Regions from separate parts of the Paenibacillus sp. FSL R5-0908 genome, predicted to be linked through region 1. Evidence: predicted binding sites of a transcription regulator. Region 1 holds the regulator's gene; the other holds the start of a gene.
The links. Region 1 encodes LexA, which represses DNA repair genes until DNA is damaged. Its sites were predicted from a motif close to CGAACATATGTTCG; they were not measured.
Positions count from the first base shown of each region.

Region 1 (8,158 bases):
AACTGCTCCAGTACATGCATTGTTTCTTCATAGATGTATGGACGTTTTCTGCGCTCTGCTGCGAATTTAGTTGCCAAGGTCTCAGCTAGTGCTTCGTCTTCCACCCCTAACGCTGCAAGTCCGCGACGCCAAGACTCTTTACGATAAACCGGTGCAAGCTGCTCCAATTGACGGAATTCAGGCTGTTCACCTGCCGTAAAGTTAGCCCAGAGTGCTTCATATGGATTAATTCCGATCATCTTTGTAAATGGGAACGTCTCATAAGATTCATACAAGCTACTTGCTTCCTTACGAACTGCAACTTCTAGTTCTTGTGGATCAATGTTATCCCCAGCGGCTTCACAAGCAGAACGAAATGCTTCTTCGACGCTCCGATCATCCCACAGCAATGTATCATCAAGGTCAAATAGTACAGCAGAAATTGGCATTACAGGTCTCCCTCTCCCTTTAACTGGTCTAGTTCTATTCGTGAACTACTTCAATGTTGTGAGCTTTAGCAAATGCTTCTAATCGTGTACTCATCGCATTAGTATCATAGCGATTCATAAGTTTTGTGAAAATCCATTTCGTACGTTTCCCTTTATGCTTAATGACTACAGCTCCACGCGAAAGGGTGATTTTCTCAATATCTGCAGCTGGCAGCCCGCGTTCACGATTGAATTTAATAGTAGACAGTCTTGCTTTTTCCACCTTCAAGTACGGACGACGGAAGAACAATAGCGCTGCCAGTAAATAGTACAGTACTACTCCCAGCCAATTAGCCAGCATGCCATTGCCTTTGGCCTGATCAATAGAACCAACTACCCAAAACATAGTGCCAAGAATCACTAACACTACCGGAAATGCAATGTTGCGACCTTTAAAGACTTCGGCATTCTGGGTAGGAGATTTAGAGGCATAAATCGTATCCTTGCCTTGTTTCTTTCTTTGCTTGTTGATTTGCTGAGTGTTGCGTTGAACCATTCTTTCCCAAGAACGGGCCATGTGCGTTCCCCCTAGTCATCCTGAAATATCTATGAAAAGGAACAGCGAGCTAATGTTTAAGCCCCTTGTTACCTTGTTCATGCTCATCGTTATCTACTACTTCAATAGTATTTAATTGTGCTCGGAAGTTATTGCGGATATTCCCCAGGTAAATTTCACGAAGCTTGGCGCGTTCCGCCACTTCCTCTTGATTAAGGCCTACGCTCTTCTGTTTGCGTGCCAATTCGTTAATTCGCGCGACCAACTCATCAATATTCAATACTTTCCCTCCCCCTATAAATTAATTCTAACTCTGCCATGAGAAAAAGAGCTTGTCAAGGTCTACTCCCTGCAAGCTCTACTGGTCATTCTTTTATGTTCTCAGAAAATTAATAAATAGGTAAAGTAAGTATGTCTCCAGCGTTAATCTGACTACTCTTAATCCCACTTGAACGTTTAATTCCTTCTATATAAACAACTGTCTTCATATCAGCTGGTTTATTCTTAAGGGCAATACTCCATAGTGTATCTCCACGTTCAACCACAATCCGCTTCTCTTCCTTCATTATAGTCGTCGATCCTGCAAATACATTTCCCACTACTGTTAGGCCAGATAATACTAACACCATAATCAATATTAACTTAATAAAGAAATCTTGACGGAACAACGACATCATCCCTCCAAGCAAACGTTCCGTTATCTCTTTCACCTTAGCGGAATTACGGGCAACGTCATTATGTCCTAAAGATTCAACCACTGGGGCCTTATCGTAGATGCTGCGGTATGTACTGTATTTTAGCATAATCATCATCCTCCAAACACTTGTTCTTACTTTCGAATTCATAATAACACGAACATGTGTTTTGTTCAATACTATTTCAGAACAATTGTTCTCTTTTTTTTGAGAGACTCAAGCGGTTCATTTTATTATCACTTGTCTACCATTTTTTAACTCTAGCAGATTAATATTTATAATAGTTAGAACTTATGTTTGTGCGAACGGTAGTTCTATGTTATAATTTTCCCAAACATTACTATATGGGGTTGATTCCAATGTCAAAGATTTCAAGTCGCCAGCTGGCGATCCTGGAATTTATACGAAGCGAAGTCCGCAGCAAGGGTTATCCACCTTCCGTCCGGGAAATTGGAGAAGCTGTTGGCCTTGCTTCCAGCTCCACAGTTCACGGTCATTTGGACCGGCTTGAGAAGAAGGGACTTATTCGTCGTGATCCAACGAAGCCACGTGCAATAGAATTACTAGGCCAAGAGGATTCAGAGAATGTTCACCAATTCGCCCAGACCATCTCACGGATTCCTGTCGTAGGTAAAGTTACCGCCGGGGTACCTATCACTGCTACAGAGAATATCGAAGACTACTTCCCACTTCCTACTCACTATGTGGGGGACAACAAAGTATTTATGCTGTCAGTTATGGGTGATAGTATGGTGGACGCAGGCATTATGAATGGTGACTATGTGATTGTTCGCCAACAACAAACGGCGGACAACGGAGATATCGTTGTAGCCATGACCGAAGAAGATGAAGCAACCGTTAAGACCTTTTACAAGGAACGTGATCATATTCGGCTTCAACCGGAGAATCCAGCTTATGAGCCTCTTCGCCTTAATCGCGTAACTATTCTCGGAAGAGTCATCGGATTGTTTCGAGATATCCACTAAGTTTGCACTTCTAACATAAAAGGCTGTTCCGCAAATGCGGACCAGCCTTTTTTTTCTACGTATTTTGCTTTCCCAACCAATAACGAACATTTGTTCTCGCCGGCTAAAATGGTCATTTTCTATGAATAACCCTTTAGGCGTTCTGCTCATATCCTAATTAGAAAGGAGTGTTGCATATAATGCCCAACTATCGAATTATTGTAGATCTGACTCAACGAATGTTATATCTTCTGGACAATGATATTGTGATTAGAGGTTTCCCTGTCGGCATCGGTAAGATGTTAACCCAATCCCCAGTGGGAGAATTCACTATAATTAACAAACAACCCGACCCAGGGGGTCCCTTCGGTGTCTTTTGGATGGGACTGTCTAAACCACACTACGGAATTCATGGAAACAATGACCCTTCATCCATTGGGAAAGAGGTGTCCCACGGCTGCATCCGGATGTACAACGAGGATGTGTTAGCACTCGCTGCTATTGTTCCTATAGGTACACGAGTAACGATAAGAAATTAAATTCGAATGGAGACTCGGCAACCCCCAAATCACATTAAAAAATGGGGGTCATTACATAAGTAAGTATTTTTTCATTAGCATACTAGGAGTTTGGTGATTATATGTCGAATAATGTTAACAGGATTGCAAATTGAAAAGGATGTGTTTAGTTTGAATAATTCAAAAATTAGAACCCTTGTCGATTTTAAAGTCGATGCACTGGGTAAGCTGTCCGGTTTACTTTTAAATGATGAACAAGCTAGTGGAAAAAAAGTGAATTTGCTCACCGCTTTTGGCAGCATTCAGGGAATCGTCTCTCCAACCGTCTCCAACAAAGAGGATGTATTTGATTTAAAATCTTTGATGGATGATGTAATTGTAGACGAATACATATCTTATTTGGGAGCAGAACACCCTGATAAAAATTTCAGCTATAACTTTGTTGTCCTCAATGACGTTACTGTAAGACCTTATGCTAGTTATGGAACTCCGATCGAATACAAACAGCTGATTGTTTATACCGATCATATCACTGCCTTCAATTTTCTATAGGTTTACATAATTACCTTAAAAAGCACCTTTGCAGCAACCCCAAATTTTGCATCATTTGCAGAATCGGCAGGTTTCTCTGGGTGCTTTTTTTGGGTTAATCGTGAAGTCGATCCTATAATTCCACGAATTTCCCTTTTAAAAGATACTAGTGGGGATCATTCAGGCATATCTTTCAATAAGCAACAATTTGAGTCTAATGAGATAACTAGGAGGTGTGATTATATGCTGATTATCTTGATGTACTTATTCGCTATTTTAGGAGTTGTTTTAATTCTAAGTGCCGCCATTATAAAATTGAAAACGCTATCTGCTTCATCTGAAATTTCTAAGCTAGTTAATGCGACCTCATCTTTTAACATCATTTTCACCAAAACATTCATTCCCCCCAATCAATCACACTTGATCGCACTTAACGAGCCTAATAAAAAATTGGCAATCGGTACCAAAAATCCGAAGAGTAACAAAAAAGCAGTAGCAAAGCTATACTCTTTTGATAATGTAATGGGATCCGAGATTGTGGTTAACGCACTTACCCTTTCAAAAGTATCCAAAAGACAACAAAACAGCAAAACAACTGCAACAAGTGCAGATATTAATGTCCTTAAGGACACCGATGAAGAAGCTAATGTGATAGAAGAGCTTACGCTTAAAATATATATGAACAGCAAAGAAACGCCTGTGTATTGTATTTCCTTCTTGCCGGGTTTATTGCCTATTCAACAATCCGACAACCAGTACAAGGAAGCTTACTCCCAAGTACAACAATTGCATGCACTGTTCAGGTCAATCGTATCTGAATAATTAAGTTGTTATCGCCTTACCTCTCATTTGTTTTCGACATTGAAAGATCTAAAATTGCACACTAAACCCGTCAAACTGGTGAATGCCTGTACCATGTGCCACTAGCTTTTGCTCACGCAACTCACGAACTGCCTTCTTGACCTCTTGCAAAATAGATGGATCTAGACCCAGCGTATTATGAGAGCCATATACTTGGGTAACCCCTGGAATTTCAGTAATCTTTTCTAAGGATGCCACTAAATCAACCGGACTAGTCGAAGGGTAAAAAGCATAGATTGGCGTAACGTCATATAATAAATCACCTGTAAACAGATATCCGTTGGCATGATCAAAAAGGCTGATATGCCCTGGCGAATGACCTGGTGTGTGGTAAATTTCTATTTTGCGCCCGCCTATGTCGAGCACATCCCCTTCTTGTAAAAGAGCCGTTGGTTTCCCTTGAAAAGGTATGTAGGTGTTAGGATCAAAGGTTTCAGGAACAGGAAGGGTGATGTCCCGGCTCATATCTTTTCGAATCTGGGCAAGGGACAAGCCTTTTATTCCGTTAATCAGCCAATCCTCATCCGCTTTATGAACATAGATTGTCTCGAATTGCTCATGACTGCCAATATGATCTGCATGCACATGCGTAGTTATGACAGCGATAGGTAAATCCGTTAACTGATCCGTTATTCTTTTTATATTATCAATACCTAATCCCGTATCAATTAACGCCCCTTGTTTTTGCCCCAAGAGTAAAAAAGAATGCACCTTTTCCCAATGTCCATATTCACTGATTGCATAGGTGGTCGGATCAATTTCTGTTACTGTAAACCAACGATCTTTAATCAATTACGCTCCCCCATTCCATTTTTCCCTTACATGCTCTTCTCCCTTATAATAATCCGCCTGTTCATCCGCTTGATAGATTTCCTGATAGGGTAAAATGTTGATTTTTCCTGAGTCTGGATATTCGCAAACATCTATTCCCTGATTCGTTCGGAGATCCAGATACCTGCATGGTGCATCCGTATGATTATAAAGCTGATGCGCCCCTTCCGGTCCCATTTCAAAAAATATTACATCCCCTTCCGTAACCTCCGTAAAACCCTCGGGTGTTCTTAACATCGCTTTTCCCGCTAAAATCACAAATATTTCTTCAGCATTTCTATGAAAATGATAAGGATAAGAATATTTATCAGGATCTAAAGATCTGATATCAAAAACTAAATGCTTGGAGCCCACCATTTCAGCTAATCTTTCACTTGTATGCCATGCAAACTCTGGGATCGGGGACTGTTTTTGAGTAAATGAGACCGTATTTTCATTAAAAATCTTCACCATCTGCAACACTCCTCCTTCTTATATTTTGCGTTCATTACAACAAATAAAGAATCCCAGCTATAGCTAATGAAATAAGACCACCTAAAGCGGACCCATTCGCTACTTTGTTTTTAATTTTACGGTCTTGCTTAGATTCCGAATAAAAGTTACCTCTTTGTTGTGTACCTGTCGTGAAGGCTCCAACACATATACCTGAAATTATAAAAAAGCCCAATCCTATATAAATAAAAATTTGCATGAACTTACTCCTTCCCAGGAAAGAATTAGTTATCTATATATAAGATATTTTAACATTAAATCCCTCTCCTACGTGCCAAGACTTTCGGATCCAGATGACGCTATTTGCTATTTTTCAGCCTTTGGAGCATGGTTTCGGACTCCAGTGACGTTATTCCTAAGGATGAGGCTCATATTGAGTTTTTCAATGCCAATAGCGACTATGGAGTCCTTTAGTATCCCAAATGTAGGGTAAAGCTTCATATAAGGTCTGCTGGGTCCGATAGCGGGCTCATACGCGAAATTTGCAACCTCAGCAAACGGAAATTGGCGTTCGAATGAAGTAAGGTACCAAAAAGAAGAAGTAGTGTGCCAACAACCATTTTTTGATTATGGTTATGGCACACTACTTCTACGGCTCTGATACCACTTAATTTCTTTCAAGTTCAAGTGTTGCCAGTGAAACCATCACCCAAGGTGCAAACTTATTCGACGAATCACCCTTAGGATTGTGTATCCGAAAAAGAAAAGCTTCCCCCGCCTGATTCTTCCAGACCATATAATCTTCTATCCCTTTATCTCCGGCAGCCTGCAGATATAGCTCAGCAAAACCTAGAGGATGTTCAATTAGTTCCCCGCTATGGTCGTTTGCCTTTCCAATTGCAGAAAGCTCGGTTTGTCCCTGTTGCTTCAAAGCTGTGAGATCGTAATCGGCAGGTAAGTGTTCAATTTGGGCATAATAGGTTGGATCCTTAGTCAATAATAAACGATTAGACTGCGAGTCTAGTGTGAAATCCTGAAAGACATACAGGGAATATCCATCACCTTGCTCAAGTGTACCTTCTTGCCCTGGGACCCCTCCCTCCTGTTCACCAAATGCTTTGGTCTTTGGTCGATCGGATGTTAGAGGATCAGTGGCCTCCGGACTGGGAGACTCCTGCACCTCCATAGAAGAAGTAGCAGAAGGTTCAGGAGTGCTTGTAGCTTCAACAACTGGCATTGTCGCTGCACTTGACGCTGTAGGTTTTGCCTCGTCTGTTGTTTTATTGTTACTACATGCACCGAGAATTGAGGAAGACAGAAGAATACTAGTAACTGTAGTTAATAATATTTTTTTCATTACGCACCTCCTTATTACTATATTAGTTATTACCCACATGAGTGACGTGTCCTCTTATTCTTCAAACCTTTTCTCATTTTTATTGCTACGGATTGAAAAATTTCAAACAATCGACTCGTTTTTATTTACAGCTATGGAGTTGTGCTCGAAACTCAAATTGTTCCCGGACGATTCGGGCACCTACTATCTTAATAGGCAGACGACACATCAATTAAGTAAAAGACAAATTCCACAAAACACTTTATTTATAACATTTTCAGAAAAAAAATAAAATAGCGACTCACAGCCAACCCGCGGGTGTTCTGTAAATCGCCACTCTTAATGTTCTGTAACTCAGATTTGTGTCAACACTCTTTGATAAATGCTTTAAAAATCAAAACAACTAATATCCCGAAAATTATCAAAGTTAATATTAAGTTAGACCAAACTATTTCCAAATTCACTCCTCCGTCTCTGCGTTTAATTCTTGTACATCCCATGATATCCCATTTTTTATGATAAATGAACAACATTTTACACGTTGAAATTGTTAGACTGTATAATATCCTCGATTAACAAACTATTTGTAGTCGTTTTATGGGCATATCATAAATGATACTCAAGAGGCTACCTATACAAACACAAAGTAAATCCTCAACGGCAAAGGCATTAAAGTTTTATCAGTTCGAGATTACAGTTACTAAAGCGGCACTTAGTTCCTAAGCTGCTGATATCACTAAAAGCTAGATTAAATCCATCTTCATCTTCCCTGAGCTGCAGCTCCCACATAGCCCGTTGACGTTGTTGATTCTCAAATCCAACAGGGTTTGGGTCATTGTCATTACATATATTCCTTGCCGGGGATGTCGGTTGTATCTGGCTAGCGTAATGAATCTGTGTACACGTGAAATCGTAGGATGGCGACTGGAAAATCATATAGAAAACCAATTGTGTGCAAACGAATGTATGGATCGCTAAGGTATCTTTTACCTGCTCGTTTTTCTGAGAAATTTACTAGAATATCTA
Region 1 covers NZ_JBBOUV010000001.1:4,312,564-4,320,721, forward strand. Annotated here, with positions in the region: gene MKZ09_RS19705 (HAD family hydrolase) at 1-428, opposite strand, end outside; gene MKZ09_RS19710 (hypothetical protein) at 463-984, opposite strand; gene MKZ09_RS19715 (DUF896 domain-containing protein) at 1,034-1,243, opposite strand; gene MKZ09_RS19720 (LysM peptidoglycan-binding domain-containing protein) at 1,353-1,766, opposite strand; gene lexA (transcriptional repressor LexA) at 2,018-2,644, shown strand; gene MKZ09_RS19730 (L,D-transpeptidase) at 2,824-3,162, shown strand; gene MKZ09_RS19735 (hypothetical protein) at 3,313-3,693, shown strand; gene MKZ09_RS19740 (hypothetical protein) at 3,916-4,494, shown strand; gene MKZ09_RS19745 (MBL fold metallo-hydrolase) at 4,543-5,325, opposite strand; gene MKZ09_RS19750 (cupin domain-containing protein) at 5,326-5,817, opposite strand; gene MKZ09_RS19755 (DUF5316 domain-containing protein) at 5,852-6,055, opposite strand; gene MKZ09_RS19760 (hypothetical protein) at 6,464-7,153, opposite strand.

Region 2 (8,158 bases), 270 kb from region 1:
GGGCTTAAGCAAGGCATTGATCAGGAGAATGCGAAAAAGATTAATATTCTGATCCGTGATTCAAAATTAAAGGTAAAGAGCCAGATCCAAGGGGATCAAATTCGTGTGACTGGTAAGAGCCGCGACGATTTGCAGCAGATTATTCAGATCTTGCGTAAAGCTGATTTACCACTGGATTTACAATTCATGAACATGAAATAGAATTTTGTGCCCCGCAGTGCTTATTAGCACTAACAACGCGGGGTGCTTTCTGTTTTTTTGACACCTATTTATTGCTATAATATACTTGCTTAAGTAGAAATGGATTAGCCTGATTTAGGCAATTTGTATGAACGATTTAGGGGAGGAAAACTTCAGTGAATTTGCCCAACCGCATCACGCTAGCTCGTATTTGCCTGATCCCGATTATGATGTTTTTTTTACTGGTGGATTTCAGTTTTTATCCAGAACCGATACATTGGGGCTCGTTTCAGCTATCTGTTAATCATTTGGTAGCAGCTGTAATCTTTTTGCTTGCGGCCAGCACAGATGGAATAGACGGCTACATTGCTAGGAAATATAATATGGTCACCAATCTCGGTAAACTCCTTGATCCACTTGCGGACAAACTGCTGGTATCTGCAGTACTGATTTCACTTGTGGAGCTAGGCAGATGCGATTCATGGATTGCTATTGTAATCATCAGTCGTGAGTTTGCAGTCACCGGACTTCGCCAGATTGCATTGCTAGAGGGAAAAGTGGTTGCCGCCAGCAAATGGGGCAAGATAAAGACGGTTGTACAAATTGTTGCGATCTCACTGCTGTTGTTGAATAATTTCCCATTTCAATTTGTCAGTATTCCTGTAGACGATATTGCTATTTGGGCCGCAGCGCTGATCACTATTTATTCTGGAATTGATTATTTTGTGAAGAATAAGGATCTGCTACAGCTGCATAATGCGTAAGCATGTAAGCTGGATATACAAGGAAAGGTAATAGGTGAAGCACCTATTACCTTTTTTGAAATCCAAAAGCAGTGTACCTACATTATAACGAGGAGGCGAAAGCCAGGTATGAAAGCGGAGATTATTGCAGTAGGGACAGAGCTTTTGCTCGGTCAAATCGTGAATAGTAATGCCCAGTTTTTGTCTATAGAGCTAGCTGCCATCGGGATCGATGTATACTTTCAAACCGTTGTCGGTGATAACAGCAGCCGCCTGCAGCAAGCCATCGAGATCGCTCAGAGTCGGGCCGACGTTATTATCTTTACGGGCGGAATTGGCCCCACTGAGGATGATCTGACTAAAGACGCACTGGCTGCATCGCTAGGTAGAACGCTCCATATTGATCGTTTGGCGATGGATCATGTACAACGTTTCTTTGATGATCGTAAGATCGTTATGACCGAAAATAACCGCAAACAGGCACTTATTATTGAAGGAACTACACCGTTGCCGAATGAAATCGGTCTTGCGGTTGGGATTGCTTTTGAGCATGAGAAGAAATATTATATTGTGCTTCCAGGTCCACCTCGTGAGATGAAACCGATGTTCGTTGATAAAGCAGTACCGTGGCTACAGCAGCACGCTTTGACGAACGAAACACCGCTTTATTCAAAAATGCTCAAATTTGCCGGCATTGGAGAATCGTTGCTGGAGGACAAGCTCATTGAACTGATTCGCAGTCAGACTGATCCAACGATTGCCCCGTATGCCAAAGAGGGAGAGGTAACTGTTCGTATTTCGACAAAGGCCCCTTCTGAGCATGAAGCTACAAAGAAGCTGGAGATACTGGAACAACAAATCAAGGAGATTTTGCCGGAACATTTGTATGCGAACATTGATGTACCGCTGGAGCAATTGATTGTGGATTGGATGGCGGATGCCGGCCTGACCTTAAGTGCGGCAGAGAGCTGCACCGGAGGTTTGCTGATGGAGAGCATAACAAATATTCCAGGCAGTGCTTCGATGTTTGCCGGCGGAATCGTCTGCTATTCGAATGACCTAAAGAAAAAGCTACTGAATGTGCCAAGTGCTTATTTGGAGGGACCCAATGCTCCTGGAGCCGTAAGTCGTGAGGTTGCCGAGGTGTTGGCTGACCAAGTGAGAATGATTGCAGACAGCGATTTTGGCTTATCTGTTACAGGTGTAGCCGGACCGGGTTATTCTGAACGCAAGCCTGTTGGACTTGTATTTATCGGCTTGGCTGAACGGGGACGTAAGACAGAGGTCTATGAGCTTAATCTTAAAGGTACACGGGAAAATATCCGGTTGCGTACTGTTAAGGCTCTGCTGTATCGCCTCTGGCGGAGACTTGAGGAACGCAAGGTGGAGACACCTCTTGAGGGTTCAGACTTGTAATGGGAGATTAGCCCAGTTATAATATACACATACGGAAGAACCGTGGCACTGAGATTTCTTTGCTGCGGTTTTTTGTATATTTGCAGAGATTTTGATCACGATGGCTACTCATGATCATAAGTCGTTGATGTCCGGTGAAGTGGGGAATTTAATTAACTTCTATCTCCGGAGGGAGGCTTACAATAAAAGGGATAAATAACGCCCAAGACAAAAAAAACGAATGTATGTTCGAAAAAAAGCTTGGCAAGACCTTAAAAACACGTTATTATATTACTATAAACAGTGAAGGAAGTGGTCTGATTGTCAGATCGTCGTGCAGCGCTTGATATGGCGCTTCGTCAAATAGAAAAACAATTTGGTAAAGGTTCGGTAATGAAACTGGGAGAATCCACGCATATGCAAGTGGAAGTTGTACCTAGCGGATCTTTGGCACTTGATATTGCGTTAGGTATAGGCGGACTTCCAAAGGGACGTATTATTGAAGTATATGGACCGGAATCTTCAGGTAAAACAACAGTTGCTCTTCATGCTATTGCAGAAGTGCAAAGACAAGGCGGACAAGCTGCATTTATCGATGCCGAGCATGCGCTTGATCCGAAATATGCACGTAACTTGGGCGTAAATATCGATGAGTTGCTGCTTTCTCAGCCAGACACGGGTGAACAAGCGCTGGAAATCGCCGAAGCACTCGTTCGTAGTGGAGCCGTTGATATTATTGTCGTTGACTCCGTTGCTGCTTTGGTACCTAAAGCTGAAATTGAAGGCGATATGGGTGATTCCCACGTCGGATTGCAGGCTCGCTTGATGTCTCAAGCACTTCGTAAGCTTTCTGGTGCCATTAGCAAATCCAATACGATTGCTATCTTTATCAACCAGCTTCGTGAGAAGATCGGTGTTATGTTCGGTAACCCTGAGACAACTCCGGGTGGTCGTGCATTGAAATTCTACTCTTCTGTACGTTTAGATGTACGTCGCGTAGAGAGCATCAAGATGGGGAACGATGTGGTTGGTAACCGTACTAAGATCAAGATTGTGAAGAATAAAGTAGCTCCTCCATTTAAACAGGCTGATGTTGATATCATGTACGGTGAAGGGATTTCCAAAGAGGGAAGTCTTGTAGATATCGGTACTGAAATGGATATCGTGAATAAAAGTGGTGCATGGTATTCCTACGAAGGCGAGCGTCTCGGTCAAGGTCGTGAGAATGCTAAACAGTTTTTGAAGGAACATCAGGATATAGCCCTTATTATTGAGAATAAGATCCGTGAAGCAAGTAATTTATCCACTATTGTTGCTGCGCCGAAGAATGAGGATATTATTGCAGAGCAAGAAGAAGAAGAGAAATTGCTTCTCGAAATCGAATAGTATATTAAGCAATAGGACGCCCTGTGATTGATTGTTGCAGGGTGTCTTTTCTTAACAATTAATGAAAGTAAGACGATAACTGATCTATTGCTATGAGGTGACAAACAACTATGGTAATACAACTGGATTTTGAAGCAGAAGAACAAGATGAGCAGGTGTTATCTGATTTTCCTGAAGGAGAACTCTTAGAGATCACTAAAGTAGAACGTCAAAAGAAATCTGACCACCGTTATATCATACATTTCGGAGCATATAACATGACTGTGCACGAAGACGTCATGATTAAATATCGAATGATTACTGGTAATTCTTTTATGAAGGCTGATTTGGAGGGAATTGTTGTAGCTGATGAGCGTCAGCGAGCTTATGTAGAAGGCCTCCGTTATCTAGAACGTAAACCACGCACCGCTATGGAAATGACTCGCCGTTTACGCCAGAAAGAAATAGGAGAGACTATTATTGCGGAAGTGGTGCAGCGGCTGCAGGAGGAAAGACTTCTTGATGACCCTTTATATGCTAAGCAATGGGCCGAGCAACGAATAGCGAACCAGCGGAAAGGGAAGATGTGGATTCGACAAGAGCTACGTGAGAAAGGGATTGACAAAACCCTTATAGCGGAAGCTTTGGAGAATATTACTCCTGAACAAGAGCTGGAGAGTGCACTCGAAACTGGGCGCAAGAAATGGAATCTCATCCGTGGAGACGCTTCTGATAAACGAAGAAAGACTGGAGCCTTCCTTATGCGCCGTGGATTCTCGGGCGATATGGTTCGCCAAGTGATCAATACTTTACTTGCGGAAGACAATTATGAAGGTGAAGATGAGGAGTTTTACTAGAATCACTGATTCTCTTGACATTAATGCGTATATCGACTCTCTTGACAATGTCTTTTTATAAATAATAAAATATAACATGAATCGGCATAAAATTAGAATCCTTTTTCCTTCCCAAAAAGGAGCCTGTTTTAAACGGTTCACGTACAACTCATATGAAATGTAATCGCCGGATAAGGCGGGCAGTGTGCATGTGCAGCATGTGCAGTATGGCAATCGGTTGTTTACCGGTTTTTTGTATGGTGATGAACGGATAGTTAAACAACTGCACAATTCCCAGGGATATACCTTGGAGAGGAACCAACGAGGAGGTGAACAGATGCTGGAATCATGGATCTGGGTCATTATCGTTCTCGTTGTAGCTGCAATATTCTTTGGGTTCGGTTATTTTATTCGTAAATCCCTTGCAGAAGCTAAAATCCAAAGCGCAGAAAGAGAAGCCGTTGTCATCGTTGAGAATGCGAAGAAGGACGCTGAGGCGCTGAAGAAAGAAACAGTATTGGAAGCTAAGGACGAAGTCCATAGAATCCGTACTGAAGCTGAGAAAGAAACTCGTGAACGTCGGAATGAAATCCAACGGCAAGAGAGACGTTTGCTGCAAAAGGAAGAATCTCTGGATAAAAAAATGGAATCGCTTGAAAGAAAAGAAGAACAAGTAGCTAACAAAGAGAAACGAATTGATGAAACCCAACAGCAAATTGATGTTATTTACAAAAACCAAGTCACTGAATTGGAACGTATCTCCAATTTAAGCATCGAAGATGCAAGAAGTATCATTCTTAGCAATGTTGAGCAAGAAGTTCGCCATGAAACGGCACAAATGATCAAAGAAATTGAACAGCAGGCGAAAGAAGAAGCGGATAAGAAATCCCGTGAAATCATTACACTCGCTATCCAACGCTGTGCAGCTGATCACGTAGCGGAAACAACGGTTTCAGTTGTTACGTTGCCGAATGAAGAGATGAAAGGTCGGATTATCGGTCGTGAAGGCCGTAATATTCGTGCTTTGGAAACTCTTACAGGTATCGACCTCATTATTGATGATACGCCGGAAGCAGTTATTTTGTCGGGATTTGATCCAATCCGCCGTGAAGTGGCCCGTACGGCACTTGAGAAATTGGTGGCTGATGGACGTATTCACCCCGCTCGTATTGAAGAGATGGTGGAGAAATCCCGCAAAGAAGTGGACGAACGGATTCGGGAATATGGTGAGCAAGCTACTTTCGAAGTGGGCGTTCACGGTTTGCATCCAGATTTGATCAAGATTCTGGGGCGTCTGAAATTCCGTACAAGCTATGGTCAAAATGTATTGAAGCACTCCATGGAGGTTGCTTATTTAACAGGACTGATGGCCGGTGAGCTTGGGGAAGACATCGTGCTTGCAAAACGTGCAGGATTACTCCATGATATCGGCAAAGCGCTGGATCATGAAGTGGAAGGTTCGCATGTTGAGATTGGCGTTGAACTAGCGAAGAAATATAAAGAACATCCGGTTGTTATCAACAGTATCGCATCTCATCATGGAGACTGCGAAGCTACTTCGGTTATTGCTATGTTGGTTGGTGCCGCTGACGCATTGTCGGCAGCTAGACCTGGTGCTCGCCGTGAAACACTGGAAACGTATATTAAACGTCTAGAGAAACTGGAAGAAATCTCAGAGTCGTTCGAAGGCGTTGAGAAATCATTTGCTATTCAAGCGGGCCGTGAGGTGCGCGTGATGGTACAGCCAGAGAAGATTGACGATGCAGAGGCATTCCGTCTTGCTCGCGATATTACGAAGATGATTGAAAGTGAACTGGATTATCCAGGACATATCAAGGTTACCGTTATTCGTGAGACACGGGCTGTTGAATACGCTAAATAGGCAATAAGTAGATAACATACGCTTTGGAAATAACGATATTTATGATCGTTTCCTGGTACATGTTTCTGCTAGGAATATAAGGTTAAAGGATAAGATATAACTTATACTTTCTTATATTTGATGAAAATTGGCCCCTAAGCGGGGCCTTTTTTCTTTTAAATATGAAGACTTATCCGCTAGATGGAGAGGTTAAGATTAGGAGGAGAGAAACATTAAAGTACTATTCATTGGAGATATCGTAGGTAGTGTGGGCAGGAAGGCACTTCGGGAGATGTTGCCCTCATTAAAAAGCAAATATCAACCACATATAATCATAGTTAACGGTGAAAATTCTGCTGCCGGTAGAGGTATTACTAAAGCGATCGCAAATGAATTTTTTAACTGGGGCGTTCACGGAATCACCATGGGTAATCACACATGGGACAACAAGGATATCTTCGAGTTTATCGACGATGAGGCTCGGATTATCCGTCCTGCTAACTTTCCTCCAGGAACACCGGGAAGAGGATATACAGTTGTTAAAGGTAACGGCAAAGAGCTAGCTATAGTTAACCTGCAAGGCCGTACATTTTTGCCTGCGATTGATTGTCCTTTCCGTGTGGGTGAAGAAATTGTGGAAGAACTGCGTAGAGATCATAAATGCATTCTCGTTGATTTCCATGCAGAGGTTACCTCTGAGAAAATCGCCATGGGCTATTTCATGGATGGTCGCGCGTCAATTGTAGTAGGGACCCATACTCACGTTCAGACGAATGATGATGTGATTTTGCCGGGTGGAACGGCTTACTTGACCGATGCGGGCATGGTTGGTTCAAGCGAAGGGATTCTGGGTATGGAAAGAGATGCAGTACTTTATAAGTTCACTACACAGCTTCCAGCACGATTTGTTGTTGATGAAGGCAAATGGCAGCTTCACGGTTTATTTGCAGAATTAGACGAGAATACTGGCGCGGCTACCCGTCTGGAGAAAATACGGCTACGTGAAGATGAATGGGTAATGAGCTAGTAGTAGGATAAGATAAGCGATTTTCCGGGTAATTTCGCCGAATAAGGGTAAAGTGTGATATTTATTATATCGAAAAAGAGTATCTATTGTACCATTTTCTCCAGAGTAGTCCGCAAAAAGAAGGAATTATTTCTTCTCTCGCGAATAACATCTAAAGTAGTGGAAGAACACCATTATTTTCCCAGGGGAGGTACTTACTATGGATGTATTAAAAGTATCAGCTAAATCCAATCCAAATTCCGTCGCCGGCGCTTTAGCAGGTGTTCTTCGTGAACGTGGATCGGCCGAATTACAAGCTATTGGAGCTGGAGCACTGAATCAAGCAGTCAAAGCAGTTGCCATTGCCCGGGGATTTGTTGCACCAAGCGGAGTAGATTTGATCTGCATTCCGGCATTTACAGACATTGTGATTGATGGAGAGGATCGAACCGCGATTAAATTGATTGTAGAACCCAGATAATAGAAGCATAGAACGGATGAACCTGTTTACTTATGTAAACAGGTTTTTTTGCTTTTGATATATAGTCTGGTGTTTTTAAGCATAGAATCTGGAATAGGGCTGCATGAAAGCGAGGGCTTGGGATGAGAACCGATAAGCTACAGGTTGCGGATTTTCATTGTGATGTGCTGAGTAAAATGCAAGCGTCACCGGATATGAATTTTATGAACGATCCTCGGTTGGATGTTACCGGAGAGCGGTTGGTAGCGGGCGGTGTGGAATTGCAGATTTTTGCAATATACCTTTCGGCAA
Region 2 covers NZ_JBBOUV010000001.1:4,586,266-4,594,423, reverse strand. Annotated here, with positions in the region: gene MKZ09_RS20885 (YajQ family cyclic di-GMP-binding protein) at 1-201, shown strand, start outside; gene pgsA (CDP-diacylglycerol--glycerol-3-phosphate 3-phosphatidyltransferase) at 357-944, shown strand; gene MKZ09_RS20875 (competence/damage-inducible protein A) at 1,053-2,339, shown strand; gene recA (recombinase RecA) at 2,640-3,704, shown strand; gene MKZ09_RS20865 (regulatory protein RecX) at 3,815-4,540, shown strand; gene rny (ribonuclease Y) at 4,857-6,401, shown strand; gene MKZ09_RS20855 (TIGR00282 family metallophosphoesterase) at 6,613-7,407, shown strand; gene MKZ09_RS20850 (stage V sporulation protein S) at 7,607-7,867, shown strand; gene MKZ09_RS20845 (dipeptidase) at 7,990-8,158, shown strand, end outside.
Region 2: the regulator LexA is predicted to act here: its motif matches at 2,557-2,570, upstream of recA (recombinase RecA).